2 regions of the Micromonospora sp. bgisy143 genome follow, and region 1 is predicted to be linked to the other one. Evidence: predicted binding sites of a transcription regulator. Region 1 holds the regulator's gene; the other holds the start of a gene.

Region 1 (14,670 bases):
GCACGGTGAGCAGGTGCAGCTCGTCGGCCGGGGCGTGCCCGGCGGTCGCGGCCTGCTTGGCCGCCACCTCGGGGCAGAGCACGATGTCGCCGAGCAGGGCCGGCTCGCCGCCGGCCGGGGCGGTTTCGCCCGGTCCGTGGTCGACGCTGCCCTCGTCCATCGGGAAGGCGAGGACGTCGGTCGGGCCGTCCCCACCCATCCAGCGGTGGTTCAGCTCGGTCATGTAGTCGATGTCGACCAACAGCACGGACAGCTCGGCGAGGGGGTTGACCCCCATCTCGTCGAGGGCGTGCCGGGCGACGGCGAGCACGGCGTCGGTGTCGACCTCGACACCGGACTCGTTGGCGATCTCGATGGACAACTGCTTTCCTCTGCTTTAGCGGCGGCGGCCGGCCCGGCCGCCCTGGGCGGGTCGCCCGGGTACGGCATGGACGCCCTGCGCCTGCTGGTTCTCCCGCTCGGCGTCCCAGCGGGCGTACGCGTCGACGATCTCCCCGACCAGCCGGTGGCGCACCACGTCGGAGCTGGACAACTGGGCGAAGTGCACGTCGTCGACGCCTCCCAGGATCTCCCGGACGACCCGCAGCCCGCTGCTCGTCCCGCCGGGAAGGTCCACCTGGGTGATGTCACCCGTCACGACGATCTTGGAGTTGAAGCCGAGCCGGGTGAGGAACATCTTCATCTGCTCGGGCGTCGTGTTCTGCGCCTCGTCCAGGATGATGAACGCGTCGTTGAGGGTCCTGCCCCGCATGTACGCCAGCGGGGCGACCTCGATCGTGCCGGCGGCCATCAGCTTCGGGATCGACTCCGGGTCGAGCATGTCGTGCAGCGCGTCGTAGAGCGGGCGCAGGTACGGGTCGATCTTCTCGTTGAGCGTGCCGGGCAGGAAGCCCAGCCGCTCGCCGGCCTCGACCGCCGGCCGGGTCAGGATGATCCGGTTGACCTGCTTCGCCTGGAGCGCCTGGACGGCCTTCGCCATGGCCAGGTACGTCTTGCCCGTACCGGCCGGACCGATGCCGAACACGATGGTGTGCGTGTCGATCGCGTCGACGTACCGCTTCTGCCCGAGCGTCTTCGGGCGGATGGTGCGCCCACGGCGGGAGAGGATGTCGAGTGTCAGGACCTCGGCGGGCCGCTCGGCGCTGCCCTGCTCGAGCATGCCGACGGTACGCCGGACGGCGTCAGTGGTCAGGGTCTCGCCTTTCTCGATGAGTTCGAGCAGCTCACTGAAGACCCGCTCGGCGAGGGCGTTGTCGGCGGGGGCGCCGGTGATGGTGATCTCGTTGCCGCGGACGTGCACGTCGCTGGCGACCGAGCGTTCGACGAGGCGCAGGATCTCGTCACCCGCGCCCAGCAGATTGACCATGATCTTGGGGTCGGGCACGGTGATCCTGGTCTGCACCCGGGGCGGGCCGGGAGGTGGGGTGCCAGTCATAGGTCGGGCCGAGGGGCCCTGCGCACCTGCTCTCGATCTCGGCGCCGGCCCGGTTGGCACGGCGTGCGGACGTTACACCCATCGTATCGGTTCAACGCGGGCCGCATCGCGCCCATTTCCGCTGGCCGCGATCAACTACCGGCCCGGAAGTCGTACCTGTCGAAGGTCTCCTGGTGGCGGGTGAACCGGTAGGTGGCCCAGTGCATCCGGACCACCGTCCGAGTCTCGTCACGGGTCAGCCGGAGCAGCTCGCCGACCTCCCGGCCGGAGACCGTGCGGAACACGTCCGGCCGGTCCGGCAGCGGCGCGAAGACCGCCGGCGGGCGGCCCGGCGGGTCGCCCGCGCCCTGCGCCCGCAGCGCGCCGTCGCGCCAGGAGAAGACGTACTCGAAACCCTCGCCCCACCAGCGGCCGAGCATGCCCCGTAGGGCCGCCGGGGCGGGTGCGCCGGGCGTCCACGGCGCGATGTCGGCCGGGTCGTGCGCGACCGCCTCGGTGAGCAGCCGGTGCGGCAGGTCGAACAGCTCGGTCGCGGTACCGGACGAGCCGAGCACGGCGGCGCCCATCGCCCCGGCGGTGCCGTCGCCGCCCCGGCGGCCGTACACCCCGGCGAGGAATCCGGGCATGGCCCCGTCGTGCCCCACGTGCACCACCCGTTCGCCCTGCGGGACGAGGATCAGGCCGAGCCCGAAGCCGGCGGCCCAGAGCGTCTCGTCGGTGGTGGTCGACGGCCAGCGCATCTCGTCCAGCGTGGTCGGGGTGAGGACCGCACCGGTCGGGTCGAGCGCCGCCGGGTCGGCGAGGAACGCCGCCCAGCGGGCCATGTCGGTCGCGGTGCTCCAGAGCTGGGCGGCCGGGCCGACCGCGCCGAAGTCGGTGGGCGGCTCCGGGTGCGCCTCGTCGGAGTACGCGTCGACCAGGAACCCGGTGGCCGCCGAGGGGCGCGGGGTCACGGTCGTGTCGGACAGCCCCAGCGGGGTCAGGACCCGCTCGGCCAGCACCTCCGCCCAGCTGCCGCCGCGCAGCCGACCGACCAGCAGGCCGAGTACGGCCATCGCGAGGTTGGAGTAGTGGAAACGTCGCCCCGGCGGCAGCACCCGCTCGGCCCGACCCAGCTCGGCCACCAGCCGGGCGCCGTCCGGCGCGTCGAGGGTGTCCCAGACGTCACCGAACGGTTCGCGTTGCAGGCCGGCCGTGTGCGAGAGCAGCCGGCGTACGGTCAGCTCGCCGTGCGCCGGCAGGTCCAGGTGCCGACCCACCGGGTCGTCCAGGTCCAGCAGCCCGTCGTCGCGGCACTGGAGGGTGAGCACCGCCGTGAAGGTCTTGGTGACCGAGCCGATCCGGAACTGGGTCTCCGGCCCCAGCGCGCTGTCGGTGCCGGTGCTGCCGACGGTGCAGCTCCACAGCGGGCGGTCGGCCCGGTGCAGCGCCGCCGACACCGCCGGAACGCGGGCGTCGGCCTGCACCCGGCGCACCAACCGATCCAACCGGGGGTACGCGTCGCTGCCGGCCGTCACGTCAGGTCCCGGGCGAGCATGGGGCCGAGCGGCGCACCGCCGAGCAGGTGGGCGTGCGCGTGGAACACCTCCTGCCCGCCGTACGCCCCGGTGTTGAACATCAGCCGGAACCCGTCGCCGAGCAGCCCCTCGTCCTCGGCCACCGCGGCGGCCGTGGCCAGCACCGCCCCGGCCAGCGCCGGATCACCCTCGGCCAGGGTGGCGACGTCGGCGTAGTGCTCCTTCGGAATGACCAGGACGTGCACCGGGGCCTTCGGGTCGATGTCGCGGAAGGCGAGCGTGGTGTCGGTCTCGCGGACCACGGTGGCCGGGATCTCCCCGGCGACGATGCGGCAGAACAGGCAGTCGGATCCCATCGGGGCAGTGTAAGGACGGCAGACACGGCTCAGGCAGGATGGCCGGCATGACGGATCGGGCGGTTCTGGTGACGGGGTCCTCGCGCGGCATCGGCCGGGCGGTGGTGGAGGCGTTCGCCGCCGGCGGGGACCGGGTGGCGATCCACCACCGCGACTCCGCCGAGGCGGCCGAGGAGCTGCGTGCCGGGCTGCCCGGGTCGGGGCACGTGGTGGTCCGCGCCGACCTCACCGACCCCGAGGCGGTCCGCAGCATGGTCGACCGGGCCGCCGAGCAGCTCGGTGGCCTGGACGTGCTGGTCAACAACGCGGGCACGTACGGCGACCGGGACGTCCCGCACCCGATCTTCGGCACCTCGTACGACGAGTGGCAGGCACGCTGGCGGCAGGTGCTGGAGACCAACCTGACCGGCGCCGGGAACGTGATCTGGTGCGCCGCCCAGCACCTGCGCGAGCGGGGTGGCCGGATCGTCAACGTGTCGTCCCGGGGCGCGTTCCGGGGCGAGCCGGAGCAGCCGGCGTACGGCGCCAGCAAGGCGGGGCTGAACGCGCTCGGTCAGTCCCTCGCCGTGGCGCTCGCGCCGTACGGCATCACGGTCGCCACGGTGGCGCCGGGCTTCGTGGCGACCGACATGACGACCGAGCACCTGCGCGGTGAGCGGGGCGCGGCGATCCGGGCGCAGAGCCCCTTCGACCGGGTGGCCCGGCCCGAGGAGATCGCGGCCGCGGTGCACTGGCTGGCCTCGCCCGAGGCGGAGTGGGCCTCCGGCACGATCGTCGACCTGAACGGCGCTTCGTACCTGCGCAGCTGACCGCTCCCTGCGCAGCCAGGGGGGTGAGCACGGCCTCAGCGCCGGCGCTCCCCGGGGTCGGCAGGGCCTCCGGGCCACTCATCGGGTCCTTTGCTCTGCTTCAACCACGGCAACACTCAAGGGCCGAAACCGTTGCGTCCGTTGAAGCAGAGCAAAGGACGCCGACGAGGTTGCCGGTGCCGGACACGACGGCCGGGTGCGGCAGCCGAATACGACCGGCGGACACGACCCGCCGGACACGGCGGCCCGCCGCGACTGAAGGTCGGACTACCAGCGGCCGAGGCGGGTGGCGAGGACGCTGAGCGCGGCCACGCCGGCCGTTGAGGTCCGCAGCACCTCCGGCCCGAGGCGTACCGGCCGGCCGCCGGCCTCGCGGAAGGCGGTCAGCTCGGCCGGGGCGATGCCACCCTCCGGGCCGACGACGAGGACGATCTCCCCAGCCGACGGCAGGTCGACGCCGGTCAGCGGCTCGTCGGCCTCCTCGTGCAGCACGTATCCGGCGGCGGCGCCGGCGATCCGGCGGGCGACCGTGGCGGTGGACTCGTCGGGCGCGCCGGCCACGACCGGCAACCAGGGCCGACGGGCCTGCTTCGCGGCCTCGCGGGTGGTGGCGACCCACTTTTCCCGGGCGCGTACGCCCCGGTCGCCGCGCCACTGGGTGACCGAGCGCGACGCCGCCCAGGGCACGATCTCGTCCACCCCGACCTCGGTCATCGCCTGCACGGCCAGCTCGCCCCGGTCACCCTTGGCGATGCCCTGCACGGTGACGATCCGGGGTACCGGCGCGTCCGCGTACCCCCGAGAGGTGACGGTGGCCTCCAGGCTGCCCCGGCCGACGGCGGTGACCACGGCGGCGGCCGTGCCGCCCCGGCCGTCGGCGAGCAGCAGCTCCTCACCGACCCGCAGCCGCTGCACGGTGGCCGCGTGGTGCCCCTCGGGGCCGTCGAGCGTCACCGCGTCGCCGGTGGGCAGCGCGTCGACGAGGAACAGCGGCGCCGACACGTCAGGCGTGGCCGTTGAACGCGTCGCGCATCCGGGAGAAGAAGCCGCCCTGCTTGGTCAGCTCGGCGACCTCCTCGCCCCGGGTCTTGGCGAAGTCGCGCAGCATCTTCTCCTGGTCGGGGTCGAGCTTGGTGGGCGTCCGGACGTCCAGGTGCACGTAGAGGTCGCCCCGGCCGGTGCCGCGCAGGTGCGGTACGCCCCGGGCGCGCAGGCGCAGCGTGCTGGCCGGCTGGGTGCCGGCCTTGACGTCGACGGTCTCCTCGCTGTCCAGCGTCTTGATGGTGAGCCGGGTGCCCAGCGCGGCGGCGGTCATCGGCACGGTGACCCTGCAGTGCAGGTCGTCGCCCTTGCGGGAGTAGACGTCGTGCGGACGCTCGTGGATCTCCACGTAGAGGTCACCGGCGGTGCCACCGCCCGGGCCGACCTCACCCTGCTGGGCCAGCCGGATCCGCATGCCGTCCTCGACGCCGGCCGGGATCTTCACGGTCAGCGAGCGGCGGGTGCGTACCCGGCCGTCGCCGGCGCAGGTCGGGCAGGGGTGCGGGATCGTGGTGCCGTAGCCCTGGCAGACGGTGCACGGCCGGGCCGACACCACCTGACCGAGGAAGGTGCGCTGCACGGACTGCACCTCGCCCCGACCGCCGCACGCCTCGCAGGTGGCCAGGTGGGTGCCGGCGGCCGTGCCGGCGCCCGAGCAGGTGGTGCAGAGCACAGCGGTGTCGACGGTGATCGGGGCCTCGACGCCGAACGCCGTCTCGTGCAGGTCCAGTTCGAGGCGCAGGATGGCGTCCGCGCCCGGCCGGGTCCGGGGACGCGGTCCACGGCCGGCGCCGCCGCCGGCGCCACCGAAGAACGCGTCCATGATGTCCTGGAAACCGACGAACGGGCCGGCGCCGCCGGGACCACCCGGGCCGCCCGCGCCCCCGCCGCCCGGGGCGAGCGGGTCACCGCCCAGGTCGACGATCTGCCGCTTCCGGTCGTCCGAGAGGACCTCGTACGCGGCGTTGATGTCCTTGAACTTCTCCTGGGCCTCCGGGTCCGGATTGACGTCCGGGTGGAACTGGCGTGCCAGCTTGCGGTAGGCGCGCTTGATCTCGTCATCGGAGGCTTCCCGGCTGACACCGAGGATGCCGTAGTAGTCCCTGGCCACTGCGTTCCGTGTCCTCATGTTCGTCTCGCGTTGCGCCGACCGGCGGCCGCAGCCGGCCGTCGGCCCTGACTGGTCAGTTCTGGGCCAGCAGCTCGCCCACGTAGCGTGCCACGGCGCGCACCATGGCGATATTGCCGGGGTAGTCCATCCGGGTGGGGCCCAGCACCCCCAGGCCGCCCACGATGGTGGCGCCCGGGCCGTACCCGGTGCTGACCACCGAGGCGGCACGCAGGTTGTCGAATTCGTTCTCGTCGCCGATCAGCACCCGGGTCGTGCTGGGCTCGGTCTCGCCGATGAGCTTGAGGAGCACGACCTCCTCCTCCAACGCCTCCAGGATGGGCCGCAGCGAACCCTGGAAGTCGAGCAGACCGCCCCGGGTCAGGTTGGCGGTGCCGGCCAGGGCGATGCGTTCCTCGTGCCGCTCGACAAGCGTCTCCAGCAGGACGGTGGAGAGCGTGGTCATGGCCGGGCGCAGCGCGACCGGCGCCTCCTCCACCAACGCCTGCACCAGGGGAGGCGTGTCCGACAGGCGCTCGCCCGCCAGCTTCTCGTTGACCAGGCGACGCAGGTCGGTGACGTCGTCGGCGGGCACCGGCCCGGGCAGCTCCACCAGCCGCTGCTCCACCCGGCCGGTGTCGGCGATCATGACGAGCATCAGCCGGGTGGTGGAGATCGGCACCAGCTCCAGGTGGCGCACCGAGGAGCGGGCCAGGCTCGGGTACTGCACGACGGCCACCTGCCGGGTCAACTGGGCGAGCAGCCGTACGGTGCGGTGCACCACGTCGTCGAGGTCGACGGCCCCGACCAGGAAACGCTCGATGGCCCGGCGTTCGGCCGGGCTGAGCGGCTTGACCCGGGACAACCGGTCGACGAAGAGGCGGTAGCCGCGGTCGGTGGGCACCCGGCCGGCGCTGGTGTGCGGCTGCCGGATGTAGCCCTCCTCCTCCAGCACGGCCATGTCGTTGCGAACCGTCGCCGGGGAGACACCGAGCTGGTGCCGCTCGACAAGCGCCTTGCTGCCGACCGGCTCCTGGGTCGAGACGTAGTCCTCGACGATGGCGCGGAGCACGGCGAGCTTGCGGTCGTCCAGACCCATCCTCCGCACCTCCTGTCGCACGTCGGCCGCCGGCCCACCCGGGCCGACGGACCGTCCTGGCACTCGACTGTAACGAGTGCCAGTCTACGTCGGTGGACCCGCCGACGCGATGATCAACGACGGCCCGTGCCACCTCGCGCGGGCCGATCGGCCCGGGCGAGAGGGCGATGTCGCTCTGGTGCGGCGTTGCTCACGGCACCTACCGTGACAACCATGACTGAACCACCTCGCCCTCCCGGCGCGGGAGACCCCGGCAGCTACCCGCCGGAACCGAATCTCCCCGGCTCGTCCTCGTCGGCCGAGCCGCCCACCGCACCACTGTCCGGGGCACCCGGCCCGGGCGGCTATCCCCCGGCCGGTGGCTATCCGCCGCCCACCGGTGACCAACCGCCGTCGGGCGGCTACCCTCCGCCCGGTGGCTACCCCCCGCCGGGCGGTTACCCGCCGGGTGGCACGACTGGCGGGTATCCGACCGGTGGCGCCTTCGGTAGCCCCGGCGGCGGCTACGCCAACAACGAGGACAAGACCTGGGCGCTCGTCGCGCACTTCGGTGGCGCGGCCGGCGCGATCATCAGCGGTGGCGTGCTGGGCTGGATCGCCCCGCTGGTGGCGCTGCTGGCCCGGGGCAGCCAGTCCCCGACCGTCCGGGCGCACGCCGTGTCGGCGCTCAACTTCCAGCTCATCTGGTCGATCGTTGGCCTGGTCGGCTGGGTGCTGTCCTGCGTCCTGATCGGCTTCATCGGCGTCGCGGCGGCCATCATCCTCGGGGCCGTGTGCGGCATCCTGGCCGGTATCAAGGCCAACGAGGGGCAGCTCTACCGCTACCCGCTCTCCGCCAACTTCATCAAGTGATCCGGGCCGGCCGCTCCCCCGGCCGGTCCGGCACACCGCCGCCGGCCGGGCGGGGTGTCCGGCTCAGGGCAGCAGGTCGCGTACGACCGCGTCGGCGAGCAGCCGGCCGCGCAGGGTGAGCACCGCCCGTCCGGCGGCGTACCGCTCGGCGTCCAGCAGGCCGTCGGCGTGGGCCCGCGCGGCACCGGCCCGGCCGGCGTCGTCGAGCACCCCCAGCGGCAGCCCACTGGCGAGCCGCAGCCGGAGCATCACGTCCTCCATGTGCGCCTCGTCCGTGGTGAGCACCTCGCGGGCCAGGCCGGGTGACGCGCCGGCGGCCAGCCGCTGGGCGTACGTCGTGGGGTGCTTCACGTTCCACCAGCGCACCCCGCCGACGTGGCTGTGCGCGCCCGGCCCGAGGCCCCACCAGTCGGCGCCGGTCCAGTAGAGCAGGTTGTGCCGGCACCGGGCATCGTCGGTGCGCGCCCAGTTGGACACCTCGTACCAGGAGAGGCCGGCCGCGTCGAGGGCGGCCTCCGCGGCCAGGTAGCGGTCCGCCGCCACGTCGTCACTGGGGTACGGCACCTCGCCGCGCTTCATCCGGGCGGCGAGCCGGGTGCCGTCCTCCACGATGAGGGCGTACGCGCTGACGTGGTCCACCCCGGCGGCGACGACCTGCTCCAGCGTGCCGGCGAAGTCCTCGGCCCGCTCCCCCGGCGTGCCGTAGATCAGGTCCAGGTTGACGTGGTCGAATCCGGCCTCGCGCGCCTCGGAGGCGGCGGCGGTGGCCCGGCCGGCGCTGTGCGTGCGGTCAAGGATCGCCAGCACCCCCGGGGAGGCGGACTGCATGCCCAGCGAGATCCGGGTGTAGCCGGCCGCCCGCAGCCGCCGCAGCGACTCCGGGGTGACCGACTCGGGGTTGGCCTCGGTGGTCACCTCGACGTCGGCGGCCAGCCCCCAGGTGCGGTCGATGCCGTCGAGGATCCGGGCCAGGTCGTCGGCGGGCAGCAGGGTGGGCGTGCCGCCACCGACGAAGACGGTGTCGACCCGGGGCGGCGGGTTGTCGCCGAGCACCCGGTCGGCGAGCGCCAGCTCGGCCAGCACGGTGTCGGCGTACGCCTCGCGGCTCGCGCCCCCGCCCAGCTCGGCGGCGGTGTACGTGTTGAAGTCGCAGTAGCCGCAGCGACTGGCGCAGAACGGCACGTGGACGTACACGCCGAAGCCGCGTGCGCCGACCGCGGTGGTGGCGGTGGCGGGCAGCGATCCGTCGACGGGGACGGTCTCACCATCTGGAAGGACGCCGGGCATGGCCACTAGTGTGCCCGGCATGACCTCTCCCGACGTGCTCGTGCGGGTCGCCACGGCCCGCGGGGTGACCACCCTCACCCTGGACAGCCCACACAACCGCAACGCGCTCTCCACCGCGCTGATGACCCAACTGCTGGCCGGGCTGGCCGACGCGGTGGCCGACGACCGGGTCCGGGTGATCGTGCTCGACCACACCGGGCCGGTCTTCTGCTCCGGCGCGGACCTGAAGGAGACCGCCGCGGCGTACGCCAGCGGCACCGTGCCCGCCGGCATGCTGGGCGACGTGCTGGCGGCGCTCTGGGAGTGCCCGAAGCCGGTGCTGGCCCGGGTCGCCGGGCCCGCGCGGGCCGGCGGACTGGGCCTGGTCGCCGCCGCCGATCTGGCGGTCTGCGCCGACGAGGCGACGTTCGCGTTCACCGAGGTCCGCATCGGGGTGATCCCGGCGGTGATCTCGGCGACCGTGCTGCCCCGGCTGCACCCCCGCGCCGCCGCCGAGCTGTACCTGACCGGGAACACCTTCGACGGGCGGCGGGCCGCCGAGGTCGGCCTGGTGACGGCCTCGGTGCCGGCCCAGGAGCTGGACGACGTGGTGCAGGGCTACTGCGACTCCCTGGTCCGAGGCGCGCCCGGCGCGCTGGCCGGCACGAAGGATCTGCTGCGCCGGCCGGGCACCGCCGAGCTGCGCGGCGACCTGGCCCGCCTGTCCGCGCTCTCGACCGGCTACTTCCTCTCCGACGAAGGGCGCGAAGGGGTTCTGGCGTTCCGAGAGAAGAGGCCGGCGCGGTGGGTTGCCGCTCTGGACGGCGGTTCTGCTGATCACGCCGGGTAGGACCGGGGGCGTCGCCCGGTCGCGGTGATCGCCGGGCTGCCGGGTGCCCATGCCCTCCCGCACGTCCTTTGCTCTGCTTCACCGGACGCAACACTCAAGGGCTTCGAGTGTTGCGTCCGGTGAAGCAGAGCAAAGGTTCTCGATGAGGGCCGGGGCCCCGCCCGGAAGGGGCGGGGCCCGGAAGCGGCGGTGCCCCGACGTCGGTCACCACGCGCTCGCGCCGCCGTCGACCGCGTAGTTGGCGCCGGTGATGTACGACGCCCGGTCCGACGCGAGGAAGACCACCAGTTCGGCGACCTCCTCGGGGCGGGCGAACCGCTTCAGCATCGTCTTCGCGGTGATCGCGTTCCGGGCCTCCTGGTTGTCCCCCAGGTCGCGGTCACTGGCCGGGGTGAGGATGGGCCCGGGACTGACCGCCACCGCCCGGATGCCGTGCGGCGCCCCTTCGAGCGCGAGCTGCCGGGTCATGCCGATGACGCCGGCGTTCGCCGCCGTGTGGCCGACCATCGGCGGGACGTGACCCGCGATCATCCCGGCCATCGAGGCGGCGTTGATGATGACGCCGCCGCCGCGCCGCACCAGGTGCGGCCAGGCGAACTTCGACACCAGGTACGGGATGTCGAGTTCACCGACGATCGTGTACCGCCAGTCCTCGACCGAGAAGTCCGGCAGCGGGCCGAACCGCAGCGCGGCCGCGTTGTTGTAGACCACGTCGAGCCCGCCGTAGGCGGCCACGGCGTCCTCGACCAGTTGGCGGACCTGTTCCGGGTCGGTCAGGTCGACGGGCGCGATGCTCGTCATCTCCCCACCGGCGGCGCGGACGAGGTCGACCGTCTCGGTGTTGCCGTCGACCTGGATGTCGGCCCCGACCACCTTCGCGCCCTCGCGGGCGAAAGTCAGCGCCGCGACGCGACCCAAACCGCCGCCGGTGCCGGTCACCAGCACCACCTTGCCGTCAAGCGTTCCCATCACACTCCTCCTCGCTCCGCACGTCCGATTGACGTGTCAATCGAGAAAAGCCCGTGACCAGGCAATATCTTCCGCCGGTTGACGGCGGGTGACGTGGCAGACACGATCTCCAGCGGCAGGTGAGTTCGGCGCGGGAGCGGGAACGTCCCGATCCGTACGCGACGGCTGAGCGGAGCCCGAACCGGTCGAACGACCCGGACGACGCCGACGGGGACGTACGCTTGTCGAACTGTCGATCAGGAGGTGTGGGTGCGAACTCGGGCAGCCGTGGCGGGCGGAGTGGTGCTCATCCTCGTCGCCGTGATCGCGATCTGGCTCGTCCTCAAGCGGGTCGGGGACGAACTGCGGCTGCCGCTGGCGGGGCGCACCTGCACGGTCCAGGCCGACGGCCGGGTGGTCCTGGACGTCGAGCAGATGGCGAACGCGGCGACCATCGCGGCGATCGGCGTCCAGCGCGGCATGCCCGAGCGCGCCGTGGTGGTCGCGCTGGCCACCGCGTACCAGGAGTCGGGGCTCCGCAATCTCGACCACGGTGACCGCGACTCGCTGGGGCTGTTCCAGCAGCGCCCGAGCAAGGGTTGGGGCACGCCGGAACAGATCCGCGACCCCCGGTACGCGACGAACAGGTTCTACAAGGCGCTCAAGAAGGTGCGCGGCTGGGAGAAGATGCGGGTCACCGACGCCGCCCAACGGGTGCAACGCTCGGCGTTCCCCGAGGCGTACCAAAAGTGGGCCGACGACTCCGAGGTGCTCACCAAGGCCCTGCTCGGCGACGCCGGCGAAGCGGTGGCGTGCACGGTGGGGCGTACCCCGGTGATGCACGGCGCGGCCGCGGCCGCGCAGTTGACCCGCAACCTCGCGCTGGACTGGGGTGTGTCGAACGCCGACGACGCCAGCCAGACCGGGCTGGCGGTGGCCGCGCAGGACCAGCGCGACGGCTGGCGGTACGCGCACTGGCTGGTCTCGCACGCCCAGGACCACGGGGTGAAGCGGGTCCGCTTCGGCGACCTGGAGTGGACCGCCCGCAACGGCACCTGGGGCCGGGTGACCGGCGCGCAGGGCCCCGCCGGCCAGGTGGTGGCCGAGGTGTTCGCCGAGGGCTGACCGAACCCGGATCTCTTAACCGGCAGTGACCGCACAATCGGACAAACATCCGTAAACCTGGCCGGCGATCACGTAAATGTGACTCCCCGCACTGGTTCCACTGCACGCGGTCCGGCCCCGGGCTGTACGGCCGCCGCTCGCCCTCCCGCCGCCCCGGCACGCGCGTTACGATCGGCGGCCTGTGCCAGAAATGGTTTCACCTCATGGGGAGGGGTACGACGCGGTGTTCGATTACGGCGACCGGACCGGCTACGAACCGATCAGCGACACTGACCGCAAGGAGTTCCACGAGCAGGGCTTCCTCCTGCTGCGCAACGTCCTGACGGAGGACCACCGGGCGGCGCTGGAGGCGGCGGTCGACCGCGTCTACGCGGAGGAGCAGGCCAAGGGCACCACCAAGAAGGACGGCACCCTGCACCTGCTGGGCTTCCTGGAGCGCGACGAGCTCTTCGGCGAGCTGCTCACCCACCCGATCGCCTTCCCGTACATGTGGGGGCTGGCCGGCTGGAACATCTACACCCACCACAACCACCTGGACGTCACCCCGCCGGCCGCCGAGCCGGAGAAGCCGTACTGGGGTTGGCACCAGGACGGGTACCGGCAGAACTCCGACCCGGAGACCATGGACCCGAACCTGCCGCGTCCGATGTTCTCGCTGAAGGTCGCGTACGTGCTGTCCGACCTGTCGGAGACCGGCCGGGGCGCCACCAAGGTCATCCCGGGCAGCCACCTGTGGAACTCGCTGGACCGGCCCAAGGACCTCAGCGTGCACAACCCGGACCCGGAGGGCACGGTGGAGATCACCGCCAACCCGGGCGACGCGTTCATCTTCGACCGCCGGCAGTGGCACTCGCGCTCGACGAACCTGTCGACCATCACCCGCAAGATGCTCTTCGTCGGCTACACCTACCGGTGGATCCGTCCGCTGGACGAGCTGCACCCCGACGTGAACGGCGAGTGGTACCGCAACCGCACGCCCGTGCAGCGCCAGCTGATCGGTGAGGGCACCCACACCGCCAACTACTGGGGCATCAACTGGGACGGGTACGTCGACGACGAGATCCCGCTGCGCAAGGAGCTCAAGGAGCGCGGTCTGCTCGACCGCAGCATCCCCTGGCTCCGCTGACGTATCGCTGGTAGGAAGGCCCCCGGTCCGCCGGGGGCCTTCCTCGTATCTCAGCCGCGACCGGCGAGGCGGCGGCGGACCTTCTCCCGGATCGACTCCGGCAGGTCGGGTGCCTCCAGCAGTCGGGGCAGCAGCTCCGGCTCCAGGCTGGTGGCCCGGAACACCTCGCCGATGGTCACCCCGTGCGCCGGCCGTTCGACCACCTCGACCGGGTCCCCCGCGCCCACCTCGCCCTCGCGCAGCACCCGCAGGTACGCCCCCGGGGCGGCCCGGACGGTGAACCGCTTGATCAGATCCGGTACGCCCCAGAACCCGGCGAACGTGGTGCAGGGCGTCCGCGGCTTGGTCACCTGGAGCAGGGCGGACCCGATCTGCCACTGCTCGCCGATCACCGCCCCGGACACGTCGACCGCGTACGTGGTCAGGTTCTCCCCGAAACCCCCCGGCCCGATGCCTCGGCCGAGTTCGGCGGACCACCAGGCGGCGTCCTCCTCGGCGTAGGCGTACACCGCCTGGTCGGGGCCACCGTGCACGGCACGCTCGCCGATGAAGTCACCGGCCAGGCCCTCCGTCAACAGCGACACCGGCGCGTCCACCGGACGCTTGTCGATGCCGCTGCGACCGCTCGCGTCGCCGGCCCACTGCGCCTCGGTCACGATGCCGAGGTTCACCGCTGCCACCCTGCCCGTCATGCCGGCAGCCTAGCGGTGACCCGTCCCGACGAGCCCCGTGTGGTCAGCCCTTGACGGCGCCGGCCACCAGGCCGGACACCATCTTCCGCTGCACCAGCAGGAAGAAGATGATGACCGGCAGGGTGAACAACGTGGAGGCGGCCATGACCGGCCCCCAGTTGGTGTCGTCGCGGCCGAAGAAGAAGGTCATCGCCACCGGCAGGGTGTAGCGCCCCTGGTCGTTGATGAACGTCAACGCGAAGATCAGCTCGTTCCACGCGGTGATGAAGGAGAAGATGCTGGTGGCGACCAGACCGGGCGCGACGAGCGGGAACAGCACCCGGCGGAAGGTCTGGGCCCGGCTCGCGCCGTCGATCGCCGCCGCCTCCTCCAGTTCCTTGGGCACGGCCGCGACGAACCCGCGCAGCATCCACACCGCGAACGGCAGCGAGAAGCCGAGGTACGTG
Region 2 (14,670 bases), on a different contig from region 1:
CTCCGCACACGAGCAGACCATGACGGCGTCGGCTGGGGAGGAGGTTCCCGGCAATCATCTGAACTTTTCCGACAGATGGGGCAAAAGCCGCAAGTTGCCAGGCGTTTTGGATCACAGACGTGTGAGCCGGCAACGACCCGGGTACCGGGGGGTCCAGGCCGGGAACGGTGCGCCTGCGCGGCCCGCCGCCCGGAAGCCGGCCACAAGCATTCTCGCGGTGCCGCGCGGGAGGAGGGGTGCTGATGTCGAACGTACGTAGACTGCCCGGACCCATCGTCGACCTCTGGGACTGGCAGCGGCTCGGTGCCTGCCGAGGCCGGGACAGCGCGCAGTTCTTCCACCCGGACGGAGAGCGTGGGTCGTCGCGGCTGCGGCGGGAGTCCCAGGCCAAGTCGGTCTGCCGCGCCTGCCCGGTCCGCGCCGAGTGCGCCGCGCACGCGCTGTCGGTCCGCGAGCCGTACGGCGTGTGGGGCGGCTTCAGCGAGTCGGAGCGGCTGCGCCTGCTCGCCGTCGGCTGGGAGGACCTGGCGGACCGCCGGCAGATCCGGGTCGACGTGGCCCGTCTGGAGGCCCGCCTGGGCCGCCCGCACAAGTCGACGGTCCCGGCCCAGCGCAACGTGGCCTGACCCGACACACCACCCCGACATCACGAACCGCGCTCCCGCCCAGCGGGAGCGCGGTTCAGCCGTACCCACCCACCCACCCCGGCCCCTGACCCGCCGGCCCCGCCTCGGTGATCATGAAGTTATTACCCGCGATACGCCGTGAGCGTGGCGATAACTTCATGATCACCGAGGGCTGAGCGGGGGCCCGGGTGGGGTGGGTGGGGCGGGTTGGGGTTAGCGGACGTTGACCGTGACCGTGTGGTAGCCGGTGGCGCCGTCCGGGGCGACGCTCTGGGTGCGCTCGGTCTGGGTCTCGCCGGTCGCGTCCGTCGCCCGGACCTGGAGCCGGTGCTCGCCCGGCGTCGCGTCCCAGCGCCAGGACCACTGGACCCAGGTGTCCACGGACACCGTCGGGGCCAACTCCGCCTCCTGCCAGGGGCCGTCGTCGACGCGTACCTCGACCCGGCTGATCCCCCGGTGCTGCGCCCAGGCCACGCCGGCCACCGTCACCGGACCCGCGGTCAGCCGGTTGCGCCGCCGTGGCGCGTCGATCCGCGACTGGGTCTTGATCGGCCCCTGGGCGGACCATCCGCGCGGCACCCAGTACGCGTCGAAGTCGGCGAAGCGGGTCAGTTCCAGCTCGGTCACCCACTTGCAGGCCGACACGTAGCCGTAGAGACCGGGCACCACCATCCGGACCGGGAAGCCGTGCTGGACCGGCAGCGGCTCGCCGTTCATGCCGATCGCCAGCAGCGCGTCCCGCCCGTCGCGCAGCGCGGCGGTGGGGGTGCCACACGTCCAGCCATCGACCGACCGGCCGACGACCTGGTCGGCGTCCTCGTCCGGCTGGACCTCGTCCAGCAGTTCCCGCAGCGGTACGCCGAGCCAGCGCGCGTTGCCGATCAGGTCCCCGCCGACCTCGTTGGAGACACAGGCCAGCGTGACGTACCGCTCGACCAACGGTCGGGCCAGGAGATCCGCGTAGCTGTAGGTGCGCTCGGTGCCCACCCGGCCGTGGATGCGCAGCCGCCAGGTGTCCGGGTTCACCTGCGGCACCACCAGGGCGGTGTCGATCCGGTAGAACCCGGAGTTCGGGGTGACGTACGGCGCGAGCTGGGCCAGGGACAGGTCCGCGCCCGCCGGCACGGCCGGTGCGGGTACGGCCGGTGCGGGCAGCCGGATCGCGTCCCGGGCGGCCGAGACACCCCGTCGGCCGGCCAGCCAACGCCCGCCGAGACCGGCCACGGCCGCCGTACCGAGCAGCACTCCGGTGCCGGTGAGGAACCGCCGGCGCGACTCCGGGTCGACCCCCTCGACCGGCGCGGCCGGTGTCACCGGGACCGGCGGCCCGGCCGGCGACACCGGCTCGCCAGCGCCCCCCGGCGAGCCATCAGGAGCGCCCGGCGAGCCACCAAGCCCGGCCGACGAGCCACCAAGCCCGGCCGACGAGCCACCAGGCCCGGCCGGCGAGCCAGGAGCGGCCGGCGAGCCAGGAGCGGCCGGCGAGCCAGGAGCGGCCGGCGACACCGGCGCGGGTGGGGTCCAGGGCCAGGGGTCCAGCTCGAACGGGCCGGCGATGAACAGCCAGAGCACCAGAGCGCCGAGCGCGCCGCCGACCAGCGACGGCAGCGCGTCGAAGACGTCCGCGCCGGGGCGGGTCAGCGCGGCGGCCACACCGACCAGGCCGAACGCCGCGATACCGGCCTGACCCACGGCCAGCCAGCGGACCGCCAGCATGCCGAGCAGGGCGGCGAACCCGGCCAGCAGCAGGGCCGTTCCGGTCAACAGGGCAATCTTGTCGGCGGTCCCGAAGACGTCGATGGCGAACTGCTTGAGCGGCTCGGGAACGGCGTCGACGACCACCCCGCCGACCGCGACCAGCGGTGCCGACCGGGGTCCGGTCAGCACCGCCACCGGCTCCGCGCTGCCGATCGCGACGGCGGCGGCGGTGACTCCGGCCAACGCGGCGTACCGCCGTGACGTGGTGCTCATCGGCCCAGTGTGCGCGATCATCTCGGCCGGTCGCCAACGACGTCAGCGGTTGGTAATGATCGCCCAGACGAAACCGGGGCACACCGCCGTACGGCGGTGTGCCCCGGAACGGGTGTCGCTACAGGCCCTAGAAACCCGGGCCGTGCTGGTGGCCGTGGCCGTGGCCGTGCCCACCACCGGCGGCGGCCGGCTCGGGCTGCTCCGGCTTGTCCACCACGAGGCTCTCCGTGGTGAGCAGCAGGCCGGCGATCGACGCGGCGTTGGTGACGGCGTTGCGGGTCACCTTCACCGGGTCGATGATGCCGGACTTGACCAGGTCGCCGTACTCGCCGGTGGCCGCGTCGAGACCGCTGCCCCACGACATGCCGGCGACCTTCTGGGTCACCACGTAGCCGTCGTGGCCGGCGTTCTGCGCGATCCAGCGCAGCGGCTCGACCAGCGCCTTGCGCACGATCGAGACGCCGACCTTCTCGTCGCCGGTGAAGCCCAGGTCGTCGTCGAGCACGGGGAGGATCTGCACCAGGGCGGCGCCACCGCCGGGCACGGTGCCCTCCTCGACCGCGGCCTTGGTCGCCGCGATGGCGTCCTCGATGCGGTGCTTGCGCTCCTTCATCTCGACCTCGGTCGCCGCACCCGCCTTGATCACGGCGATGCCGCCGGAGAGCTTCGCCAGCCGCTCGGCCAGCTTCTCCCGGTCCCAGTCGGAGTCGGAGGCCTCGATCTCCTTGCGGATCTGGGCCACCCGGTCGTCGACCTCGGCCTTCTGGCCGCCGCCGTCGACGATCGTGGTGTTCTCCTTGTCGACCACGACGCGCCGGGCGGTGCCGAGCACCTCCAGGCCGACCTGGTCGAGCTTGTAGCCCAGCTCCGGCGCGACCAGCTCGGCGCCGGTGGAAATCGCGATGTCCTGGAGCATGGCCTTGCGCCGGTCACCGAAGCCCGGGGCCTTCACCGCGCAGACCTTGAGGGTCTTGCGCAGCGAGTTGACCACCAGGGTGGAGAGCGCCTGACCGTCCACGTCCTCGGCGATGATCAGCAGGGGCTTGCTGTTCTGCAGGACCTTCTCCAGCAGCGGCAGCAGCTCCTCGATCGCCGAGATCTTCTGCGTGGTGACCAGGATGTACGCGTCCTCCAGGACGGACTCCTGGCTCTCCAGGTCGGTGACGAAGTTCGGCGAGATGAAGCCCTTGTCGAACTGGAGACCCTCGGTCACCTCCAGCTCGGTGGTGAGCATCGAGCCCTCCTCAACGGTGATGACACCGTCGCGGCCGACCCGCTCCATCGCCTCGGCGATCAGCTCGCCGATGGTGGCGTCCTGCGCGGAGATCGTCGCCACGTTCGCGATCGACTCCTTGCCGGCGACCTCGACGGCCCGGCCGAGCAGCGCCTCGGAGACCTTGGCGGCCGCCGCGTCGATGCCCCGCTTGAGGCCGGCCGGGTTGGTTCCGGCGGTCACGTTGCGCAGGCCCTCGCGGACCATCGCCTGCGCCAGCACGGTCGCGGTGGTGGTCCCGTCGCCGGCGACGTCGTTGGTCTTGGTCGCCACCTCCTTGACCAGCTGCGCGCCGAGGTTCTCGTAGGGGTTGGTGAGCTCGATCTCCTTCGCGATGGTCACGCCATCGTTGGTGATCGTCGGCGCACCGAACTTCTTGTCCAGGACGACGTTGCGCCCGCGCGGCCCGAGGGTGACCTTGACCGCGTCAGCGAGGGCGTTGACACCGTGCTCCAGCAGGTGTCGGGCGTCGTCCGAGAAGCTGAGGATCTTCGCCATGAATGTCCCTTCGAAGCGCCGCTGCCCCGGCCCGGCGAGCCGGACCGGGGCAGCGACACTGATCGGTTGCTTACTTCTCGATGACCGCGAGGACGTCGCGGGCGGAGAGCACCAGGTACTCCTCGCCGGCGTACTTGACCTCGGTGCCGCCGTACTTCGAGTAGAGGACGGTGTCGCCGACCTGCACGTCAACCGGGACCCGGTTGCCGTTGTCGTCGACGCGCCCCGGACCGACAGCGAGGACGGTGCCCTCCTGCGGCTTCTCCTTGGCGGTGTCGGGGATCACGATGCCCGACGCCGTGGTGGTCTCAGCCTCGTTCGCCTGGACCACGATGCGGTCCTCGAGCGGCTTGATCGCAACCTTGGTCGCGGTAGTCACGGGCATACCCTCCTGGGGTACTGGTTTCGTTGCCGGCCAGCGGGGCTGACCAGCGTCAATCTGCCTCATGCCACCGGGCGGGGCCGTCGTCGCGGGTGCCGGTCCGCCTGGCGTGCGCACCCGGGTCGCGAGACCCGGAAGCTGGCACCCTCAGGGCGAGAGTGCTAATCGCAGGTTATTCCGTGGCTAGCACTCCGTCAAGGAGAGTGCCAGCGCGTCGCGCCCCGCCAGCGGGTATTTTCCCCTCGGCCGGGAGAATGGGCCGGTGGATCTCGATCAGTTGGCGGCACTGCGTACCCCCGAGGGGTCGGCCGCCCTCACGGCGGCGGCCGAGCTGGCCGGCGGCGATCCACTGGCCGCGGCGTCGGCGCTGCGGGCGGCCGGGGTGCCCCCCACGCTGGCGGCGGCGGCCCTCACCCAGGCCGAGCTGCGGCACCGGGCGGTGGGCAAGTTCGGCCCGGCCGCCGCCGGGATGTTCCTCACCCGGCCCGGCCTGGAACAGGCGACCCGCCGGGTGGTCGCCGACCGGCGGGCCGCCCGGCTGCGCGCGGCCGGCGTGCGCACCCTGGCCGACCTCGGGTGCGGCCTCGGCGCGGACGCGCTGGCCGCCGCCCGTGCCGGCATCCGGGTGTACGGGGTGGAGGCCGACCCGGTGACCGCGGCGATGGCCGCCGCCAACGCGGCCGCCGCCGGGCTGGCCGACCTGTTCACGGTCGAGTGCGGCGACGCGACCGCGTTCGACGTCGCCCGGGTGGACGGCGTCTTCTGCGACCCGGCCCGGCGGGCCACCGGCACCGGACGACGGATCTTCGACCCGCGTGCCTACTCGCCGCCCTGGGACTTCGTGACCGGCCTGGCCGAGCGGGTGCCGCGCACGGTGGTGAAGGTGGCGCCGGGCCTGGATCACGCGCTCATCCCGGCCGGCGCGGAGGCGGAGTGGGTCTCCGTGGACGGCGACCTGGTCGAGGCCGCGCTCTGGTGTGGTGAGCTGGCCGAGGTGCCCCGCCGCGCCAGCGTGTACCGGCAGGAGATCCACCGGCTCACCGGCTCGGGGGACACCGAGGCGCCGGTCGGGCCCCCGCGCCGCTACCTGTACGACCCGGACCCGGCGGTGGTCCGCGCGCACCTCGTCGCCGAGCTGGCCTCGGAGCTGGACGCCGGCCTGGCCGATGAGAGCATCGCGTACCTCTACGCCGACCGCCCGACCCGCACCCCGTACGCGCGCTGCCTGGAGATCACCGACGTGCTGCCGTTCTCGCTCAAGCGCCTGCGGGCGTTGCTGCGCGAGCGTCGGGTGGGCCGGGTGGAGATCCTCAAGCGGGGTTCGGCGTTGACGCCGGAGCAGTTGCGGCGGGACCTACGCTTGGCCGGGGACCAGGCGGCGAGCCTGGTGCTGACTCGGGTGGCCGGAGCGCCGACCGTGCTTATCGGCCGGCCCGTGGTCTAGGTTCGGGGCGTGGCGGGACAGGGCACTCCGGCAACGGCACTACTGGTCAAGCGCGGGATCGCGCACCGTACCCATCCGTACCGGGTCGCACCGGACGCCCCGAACTACGGCGCCCTGGTGGCGGCGGCGCTCGGTGTGGCGCCGGAGCGGGTCTTCAAGTCGCTGGTGACCGAGGTGGATGGCGTCCTCACCGTGGCGGTCGTACCGGTGACCGGCGAGCTGGACCTGAAGGCGCTCGCGGCGGCGGTCGGCGGCAAGCGGGCGGCGCTCGCCGACCGGACGGTCGCCGAGCGGGCGACCGGCTACGTGCGGGGTGGGATCAGCCCGCTCGGGCAGCGGCGGCGACTGCCCACCGTGCTCGACGACTCCGCGTTGGACCTGCCCACGATCTACGTCTCCGCTGGTCGACGCGGGCTGCAGCTCGAACTGGCGGCGGCGGACCTGGTGGCGCTCACCGGTGCCCGTACCGCGCCGTTGCAGGCCCGCTGACCTGTCGTTACATCGTTCTTTTGGTGGGATGTTCGGCGAGTAACAGTTGCGTTGCTGAATTGTTATCGCTTCCAACAAACTTGGGACCTGCGCGGTCTTGTGGTGCTGGTGTGACGCGGAATACGTTGCCGGACACAACAAAACAACACCTCCCCCACCTCCGAAAGGACCCTGCACATGCGTAAGGGGATCCTCACCATCGCCGCCGTGGGCCTGCTCGCGACCGGCGGTTTGACCGCGTGCGGCGACGACGACTCCGGCTCCGGCAGCTCCGCCAAAACTCCCAAGATCGGCGTGATCCTCCCGGACAGCAAGTCGTCCGTCCGCTGGGAGACCGCGGACCGTCGCTTCCTCGAGGAGGCGTTCAAGGCCGCCGGCGTCCAGTACGACATCCAGAACGCCCAGAACGACAAGACCGCGTTCCAGACCATCGCCGACCAGATGATCACCAGCGGCGTCACCGTGATGATGATCGTCAACCTGGACTCCGGCACCGGCAAGGCCGTGCTCGACAAGGCCAAGTCGCAGGGCGTCGCCACCATCGACTACGACCGACTCACCCTGGGCGGCTCGGCCCAGTACTACGTGAGCTTCGACAACGAGGTCGTCGGCAAGCTCCAGGGCGAGGGCCTGTCGAAGTGCCTGACCGAGAAGGGCGCCAAGAACCCCGTCGTGTCGTACCTGAACGGCTCCCCCACCGACAACAACGCCACCCTGTTCAAGGCCGGCTACGACTCGGTGCTCAAGCCGAAGTTCGACTCCAAGGAGTACGTCAAGGGCCCCGAGGACGCCGTGCCGGCGTGGGACAACGCCCAGGCCGCGACGATCTTCGAGCAGCAGCTCACCAAGGCCAACGGCAAGATCGACGGTGTGCTGGCCGCGAACGACGGCCTCGGCAACGCCGCCATCTCGATCCTCAAGAAGAACAAGCTCAACGGCAAGGTGCCGGTGACCGGCCAGGACGCCAGCACCGAGGGCCTGCAGAACATCCTCGCCGGTGACCAGTGCATGACCGTCTACAAGGCCGTCCGCGAAGAGGCCAAGGCCGCCTCGGACCTGGCCATCGCGCTCGCCAAGGGCGAGCGGAAGGACACCGGCCAGACGGTCAAGGACCCGGAGGGCAACCGCGACGTCCCATCGGTGCTGCTCACCCCGAAGGCCATCTACAAGGACAACGTCAAGGACGTGATCGCCGACGGCTACGTGACCAAGGAAGCGGTCTGCACCGCGGCGTACGCCAAGGCCTGCGCCGACGCCGGCATCAGCTGACCGACGCCGCAGTACCCGCCGGGACGACCACCGCCGCCCGGCACGGGAGCACCCCTCCCGTGCCGGGCGGCGCCCGCCGGACGGGCCCCGACCCTCCCTTAAGAAGGAGACCCCCGTGTCCGCGACCCCCCTGCTGGAGCTCCGCGGGATCGACAAGAGCTTCGGTCCCGTCCAGGTGCTCCGCGACGTCGCCCTGACCGTCCACCCGGGTGAAGTGACCGCGCTGGTCGGCGACAACGGCGCCGGCAAGTCGACCCTGGTGAAGTGCATCAGCGGCATCCACCCCACCGACGCCGGCGAATTCCTGTTCAACGGCGAGCCGGTGCACATCGGCAGCCCCCGCGACGCCGCCGCCCTCGGCATCGAGGTCGTCTACCAGGACCTGGCGCTCTGCGACAACCTGGACATCGTGCAGAACATGTTCCTCGGCCGGGAGAAGCGCAGCGGTCTCGTCCTGGACGAGCCGACCATGGAGCAGCTCGCCGCCGAGACCCTCGCGGGGCTCTCCGTCCGCACCGTCACCTCGCTGCGCCAGCACGTGTCCAGCCTCTCCGGTGGTCAACGCCAGACCGTGGCCATCGCCAAGGCGGTGCTGTGGAACAGCAAGCTGGTGATCCTGGACGAGCCGACCGCCGCGCTCGGTGTGGCGCAGACCGCCCAGGTGCTCGAACTCGTCCGCCGCCTCGCCGACAACGGCCTGGCCGTGGTGCTCATCTCGCACAACATGAACGACGTCTTCGCCGTCGCCGACCGGATCGCCGCGCTCTACCTCGGCCAGATGGTCGCCCAGGTGAAGACCACCGACATCACCCACGCCCAGATCGTCGAGCTGATCACCGCCGGGCGTTCGGGCGCACTCGGTCTCGCCACCGAGCCGGGCAGCAACGGCGACGGCCCGCAGCCGGCCGAATCGATTCCAGGAGGCGACCGATGACCACCACCGCCGTGCGCAAGGACGGCCCGGCGGCCGTCACACCGCCGCCGACCGTCGGCGGGCACGCCCGCAACTACCTGAGTCGGGTACGCGGTGGCGACGTCGGCGCGTTGCCGGCCGTACTCGGCCTCATCGTGCTCTGCACGGTGTTCGCGGTCATGCGGCCCTCGTCGTTCCTGTCGGCGGGCAACTTCGCCAACCTCTTCACCCAGGGCGCGGCGGTCACGGTGATCGCCATGGGCCTGGTCTTCGTGCTGCTGCTCGGTGAGATCGACCTCTCCGCCGGCTTCGCCAGCGGCGTCTGCGCGGCGGTACTGGCCAATGTGGTCACGGTGCTCGGTTACCCCTGGTGGGTCGCCGTCCTCGCGGCGATCGCCACCGGCCTGGTGATCGGCACAACCATCGGTCTGCTCGTGGCGAAGATCGGCATTCCGTCCTTCGTGGTCACCCTCGCCGGTTTCCTCGCCTTCCAGGGCATCGTGCTGCTGCTGGTGAAGGATGGCACCAACATCTCCGTCCGCGACGACGTGCTCGTCGCAATCGCCAACCGCAACCTCGCCCCCACCCTCGGTTGGGCGCTGGCCGTCATCGCGGTCGTGGGCTACGCGGCGGTACAACTACTGCGGCACCGCAACCGGGTGGCCCGCGGCCTGATCAGCGACCCGATCGCCGTGGTGGCGCTGCGGATCGCCGGACTCGCCGTCATCCTCGGCGCGGCGGTGTACGTCCTCAACCTGGAGCGCAGCCGCAACGTCCTGATCAGCTCGCTCAAGGGCGTGCCGATCGTGGTGCCGATCATCGCGGTGCTGCTGGTCGTGTGGACGTTCGTCCTGCAACGCACCAGCTACGGCCGGCACATCTACGCCGTGGGCGGCAACCGGGAAGCGGCCCGCCGGGCCGGCATCGGCGTCGACCGCATCCGGATCTCGGCCTTCGTGATCTGCTCGTCGATGGCCGCCGTCGGAGGCATCGTGGCCGCCAGCCGGGCCAACTCGGTCGACCCGAACACGGGGGGCAGTAACGTACTCCTCTACGCCGTGGGCGCGGCCGTCATCGGTGGCACCAGCCTCTTCGGTGGCAAGGGTCGCGTCCTGGACGCCGTACTCGGCGGCGCGGTGGTCGCGGTCATCGAGAACGGAATGGGCCTGATGGGATACACCGCGGGAGTCAAGTACGTGGTCACCGGCATCGTGCTCCTGCTGGCCGCGAGCGTCGACGCGCTCTCCCGCCGTCGCGCGGCAGCCACCGGCACCCGCTGACCGCGCGGGAGGTAGCACCAGCATGCGCCCGGCGCCCAGCCAGGAGGAGGTCCGCCGGCAGAACCTGGGGGCCCTGCTGCGGTACGTGCACGTCCACGGGGCGACCACCCGCGCCGAACTCACCACGGCCCTGGGGTTGAACCGGAGCACCATCGGCGCGCTCACCGCCGACCTGGCCGGCGTCGGGCTGGTCAGCGAGGGAACGCCGAAGGAGACCGGCCGGGCCGGACGACCGTCAATCGTCGTCCGGCCCGAGTCGGCCCGGGTGTACGCGTACGCGTACTCCGTCGAGGTGGACCGGCTGCGGGCCGCGCGGGTCGGTCTGGGCGGCGCGGTGCTGGACCGCCGGGAGCTGGACCGCCCACGCGGCCTGCTCGCCGCGGAGGCCGCGCCGTTGCTGGCCGGCGCGGTCAAGGAGATGCAGCAGGCGGTGCCGGCCGGCGCGATCTGCGTCGGCACCGGCGTCGCGGTCTGCGGCATGGTCCGCCGGGAGGACGGCCTGGTCCGGCTCGGCCCCACCACCGGTTGGGTGGACGAACCGATCGGCGCGGCGCTCGGAGCCGAGTTGGGCCTGGACGTGCCGGTCACGGTCGGCAACGTGGCGGACGTGGCGGCCTTCGCCGAGCACACCAGGGGCGTCGCGGCCGGCTGCGACAACGTCATCTACCTGTACGGCGACGTCGGCGTCGGGGCCGGGATCATCGCGGGCGGGCGGCGGCTCACCGGACACGGCGGGTACAGCGGCGAGGTCGGGCACATGAAGGTGGTCCGCGACGGGATGCCCTGCGAGTGCGGCGCCCGCGGTTGCTGGGAGACCGAGATCGGCGAGCACGGCCTGCTGCGCGCGGCCGGACGCTCCGACGCGCGGGGCCGCGACGCCCTGCTGGCCGTGTTCGACGCCGCCGACCGGGGGGACGCCCGGGCCCAGACGGCGGTACGCCAGGCCGGCGACTGGCTCGGCTTCGGGGTCGCCAACCTGGTCAACGTCTTCAACCCCGAGATGGTCATCTTCGGTGGCACCATGCGCGACCTCTATCTCGCGGCGGCGGCCCAGATCCGCAGCCGGCTCAACTCCAACGCCCTCGGCGCGTGCCTGGAACACGTCCGGCTGCGCACCCCCAAACTCGGCCCGGACGCGCCCCTGGTCGGCGCCGCCGAGCTGGCCTTCGAACGACTGCTCGCCGACCCCCTCGACGTCGGCTGACCCGCGTACGCTGTCCGGCGTGGACGTCGAGCTGCGCGCCTCCGACGACGACCGTCACCGGGTGGTCGCCGAGCTGCACCGGCACACCACGGCGGGCCGCCTCACCCTGGACGAGTTCTCCGAGCGGGTCGGCGCGGTGTGGACCTCCCGTACCCTCGGCGACCTCGCCGCCCTGACCCGGGACCTGCCGGCCCTGCCCGACCCCGCAGCCGCGGCCAGGGATGACGGCGGGATCGGGCACGGCCGCCGGGAGCTGCTGGTCCTCTTCGCCGTCGCCGCGCTCACCCTGCTGCTGCTCGGCGGCTTCCTCGCCGTCACCCGCTGACCCGCGTCCGCTATTCGGCGCGGCGGCGGTGAACTGATCGGACGATCAGTCCGTACCAGTGGGCGGACGGGCGGCCGGCAGAAGTGCGGCTGCCCGGTCCAGACGCGTTTCGGTCCGGACCGAGGAGGCACCGCAGACATGGCACCGCTCAGAACCGTCCGTCGCCGGCCGGGACACCGGATGCACCGTGCGGCGATGTTGCTCATCGCGATCATCGCGGGGGTCGGTGTCCTGCCCGGCGTGGCCATCGCCGCCCCCGCCGGTGGGCAGCAACTCAACGCCGCCGACATGACGCTGCTCAACGGGGTGCGGTTGGCCGGACTGTGGGAGATGCCGGCCGGGCAGATGGCCGCCGAGAAGGGACAGTCGGCCAAGGTACGCGAGATCGGCGCCAACATCGCCGGCGAGCACCAGAAGCTCGACGAACTGGTCGTCGAGGCGGCCAACAAACTCGGCGCCACCATCCCTTCCGAGCCGACGGCCGAACAGAAGGGCTGGCTGTCGGAGATGCAGAAAGCCTCCGGCGCCCGGTTCGACCAGATCTTCGTGACCCGACTCCGGGTCGCCCACGGCAAGATCTTCCCGGTGATCGGCGCGGTGCGGGCCAGCACCCGCGACGCGACCGTCCGCAAGCTCTGCGAGGACGCCAACGCCTTCGTGCAGCACCACATGCAGATGTTGGAGTCCACCGGACTGGTCCGGTGGCCCGAGCTGCCGCCGGCCGCGCTGCCCGCGCCCGGCAAGGACGGCCTGCTCGCCGCCGCCGGGGCGAACGCGGGACCGCAGGTCGGGGTGAGCAGCACCGTCGTCTGGTTGGTCTTCCTCGCCGCCCTCGGTACCGGCGGGATCGCCACCTACCGGATGCTGCGCCGTAGCTGACCGACCGGCGAGGTGGCCCGGAGTCAGCGGTCGACCTGGGTGAAGTCCCAGGAGTGCGGGGCGCGGGCCACCAGCAGGGCGGGCGGGTCGGGCAGCGGACGAGGGTTGCTGCGCCACTTGGAGATGACCACGACCCGATGGTCGGTGGACGAGAAGACCTCGCTGGACACGTGGAGCGGGTCGTGCTCCAACTCGGGCAGGGCGGTGTCGCACACCCAGGTGATCAGGTCGGCGACGCCGTACGCCTCCGCGCGCGCCTCCCACATCCGCACGATCATCTCCGGCGTCCCGTCACACGCTGACCGTGGTCAGCGGCAGCGCCGAGTCGGCCGGCAGGTCCAGCCGGCTCGGCGCCACCCCGGCGGCGACCAGGTGCGATCCGAGCGCGGCCACCATCGCCCCGTTGTCGGTGCAGAGCTTCGGCCTCGGCACCCGGACCCGGATGCCGTACTTCTCGGCCCGCTCCTCGGCCATCGCCCGGAGCCGGGAGTTGGCCGCCACTCCCCCGCCGATCACCAACGTCTCGATTCCCTGCGCCCGGCAGGCGGCGATCGCCTTGTTGGTCAGCACGTCACAGACCGCCTCCTGGAAGGACGCGGCCACGTCGGCGACCGGCACCGGCTCGCCGGCGCGCTGCCGTGCCTCCACCCAACGGGCCACCGCCGTCTTCAGGCCGGAGAACGAGAAGTCGTACCGGTGGGCGGCCAGGTCCTTCGCGGCGGTGAGGCCGCGCGGGAAGGCGATCGAGGCCGCGTCACCCGAGCGGGCCTCCCGGTCGATCGGCGGACCGCCCGGGAACGGCAACCCGAGCAGCCGGGCGACCTTGTCGAACGCCTCACCGGCCGCGTCGTCGATGGTCGCGCCGAGCGGGGTGACGCCCCGGGCCAGGTCGTCGACCAGCAGCAGGGACGAGTGCCCGCCGGAGACCAGCAACGCGATGGCCGGTTCGGGGAGCGGGCCGTGTTCCAGGGTGTCCACCGCAACGTGCGCGGCGAGGTGATTGACGCCGTACACCGGCTTCTCCGCGGCGAGGGCGTACCCCTTGGCGGCGGCGACGCCGACGAGCAGCGCGCCGGCCAGACCGGGACCGGAGGTGACCGCGATGGCGTCGATGTCGGCGAGGGTGACGCCGGCGTCGGTCAGCGCCCGCTGCATGGTCGGCACAATGGCCTCCAGGTGGGCCCGGCTGGCCACCTCCGGCACCACGCCCCCGAAACGGGCGTGCTCCTCGACGCTGGACGCGAGCGCGTCGGCCAGCAGGGTGTGCCCGCGTACGATGCCGACGCCGGTCTCGTCGCACGAAGTCTCGATGCCCAGGATCAGCGGTTCATCAGCCATGGTCGTGTGGTCCGTCCCCGGTCGGCTCGGCGTCGCGCCGCATGACCAGCGCGTCGGTGTTGCTCGGTTGGTAGTAGCCGCGACGCACCCCGATCGGCTCGAACCCGTACGTCGCGTAGAGACGCTGGGCGGCGGCGTTGTCCACGGCCACCTCCAGCAGGGTGCTGCGGGCGCCCCGACGGTTCGCCTCGGCGAGCAGTTCCTCCAGCAGGACGCGGCCGATGCCACGCCGCTGGACGTCCCGCCGGACGGCGATGACCTGCACCCACACCTCATCGGGTGGAGCGCCGGCGAGCCCGGCGTAGCCCAGTACCGCCCCGTCGGTGTCGACGGCGACCCGGTAGTGGTGCCCGTTGGCCAACTCGTTCCAGAACATGGCCGGCGACCACTGCCCGGCGCCGAACAGGTCCGCCTCGAGCGGCATCGCCTCTTCGACGTGCCACCAGCGGAACCGTTCCAGCCGGACGGATGTCACGGGAGGACCGGTTTGCGACCGGTGGCCGCCACGGCGTCGGGACGGCGCAGGTAGAGCGGGGTGAGTCGCTCGCCGGGCGCGCCGGCCCGGATCCGCTCGGCGGCCAGCAGCGCCAGCACGCTCGCCTCCGGGTAGCGCGGCTCGACCCGTACCGGCAGGTCCAGAGCTTCGGCGTACCGGTGCGCGCCGTCGCCGACCGCGACCGTCGCACCCAGCTCCCGGGCGCGGGCGGCGGCCACCGCCGGCGCGGACACCTCGGGGCCGACGATCCGCTGGCCGGCGCCGTCGTAGACGGCCCAGTACA

The links. The regulator HrcA, encoded in region 1, represses chaperone genes, less so after heat shock. The targets are predictions, from matches to a motif close to GGTTNGCACNCTCNNNNNGAGNGTGCNAACC.
Region 2: groES (co-chaperone GroES) is a predicted target of HrcA. The motif match lies at 4,887-4,917, and genes of this name have one in related genera.

Annotation. Positions count from the first base shown of each region.
Region 1 is NZ_JBYIRN010000012.1:2,934-17,603, reverse strand. Features, by position in the region: gene ybeY (rRNA maturation RNase YbeY) at 1-361, opposite strand, end outside; gene AC3EN4_RS15950 (PhoH family protein) at 377-1,435, opposite strand; gene AC3EN4_RS15945 (serine hydrolase domain-containing protein) at 1,567-2,952, opposite strand; gene AC3EN4_RS15940 (histidine triad nucleotide-binding protein) at 2,949-3,308, opposite strand; gene AC3EN4_RS15935 (SDR family NAD(P)-dependent oxidoreductase) at 3,356-4,117, shown strand; gene AC3EN4_RS15930 (16S rRNA (uracil(1498)-N(3))-methyltransferase) at 4,385-5,119, opposite strand; gene dnaJ (molecular chaperone DnaJ) at 5,121-6,269, opposite strand; gene hrcA (heat-inducible transcriptional repressor HrcA) at 6,343-7,365, opposite strand; gene AC3EN4_RS15915 (DUF4870 domain-containing protein) at 7,579-8,217, shown strand; gene hemW (radical SAM family heme chaperone HemW) at 8,281-9,504, opposite strand; gene AC3EN4_RS15905 (enoyl-CoA hydratase-related protein) at 9,524-10,333, shown strand; gene AC3EN4_RS15900 (SDR family NAD(P)-dependent oxidoreductase) at 10,538-11,302, opposite strand; gene AC3EN4_RS15895 (hypothetical protein) at 11,552-12,406, shown strand; gene AC3EN4_RS15890 (phytanoyl-CoA dioxygenase family protein) at 12,630-13,532, shown strand; gene AC3EN4_RS15885 (MOSC domain-containing protein) at 13,583-14,224, opposite strand; gene AC3EN4_RS15880 (carbohydrate ABC transporter permease) at 14,268-14,670, opposite strand, start outside.
Region 2 is NZ_JBYIRN010000015.1:70,019-84,688, forward strand. Features, by position in the region: gene AC3EN4_RS18570 (WhiB family transcriptional regulator) at 243-626, shown strand; gene AC3EN4_RS18575 (molybdopterin-dependent oxidoreductase) at 840-2,597, opposite strand; gene groL (chaperonin GroEL) at 2,725-4,368, opposite strand; gene groES (co-chaperone GroES) at 4,439-4,753, opposite strand; gene AC3EN4_RS18590 (THUMP-like domain-containing protein) at 5,013-6,194, shown strand; gene ybaK (Cys-tRNA(Pro) deacylase) at 6,204-6,683, shown strand; gene AC3EN4_RS18600 (sugar ABC transporter substrate-binding protein) at 6,861-7,952, shown strand; gene AC3EN4_RS18605 (ATP-binding cassette domain-containing protein) at 8,068-8,886, shown strand; gene AC3EN4_RS18610 (sugar ABC transporter permease) at 8,883-10,145, shown strand; gene AC3EN4_RS18615 (ROK family protein) at 10,168-11,349, shown strand; gene AC3EN4_RS18620 (DUF1707 SHOCT-like domain-containing protein) at 11,369-11,674, shown strand; gene AC3EN4_RS18625 (DUF4142 domain-containing protein) at 11,813-12,553, shown strand; gene AC3EN4_RS18630 (hypothetical protein) at 12,577-12,831, opposite strand; gene tsaD (tRNA (adenosine(37)-N6)-threonylcarbamoyltransferase complex transferase subunit TsaD) at 12,845-13,891, opposite strand; gene rimI (ribosomal protein S18-alanine N-acetyltransferase) at 13,884-14,366, opposite strand; gene tsaB (tRNA (adenosine(37)-N6)-threonylcarbamoyltransferase complex dimerization subunit type 1 TsaB) at 14,363-14,670, opposite strand, start outside.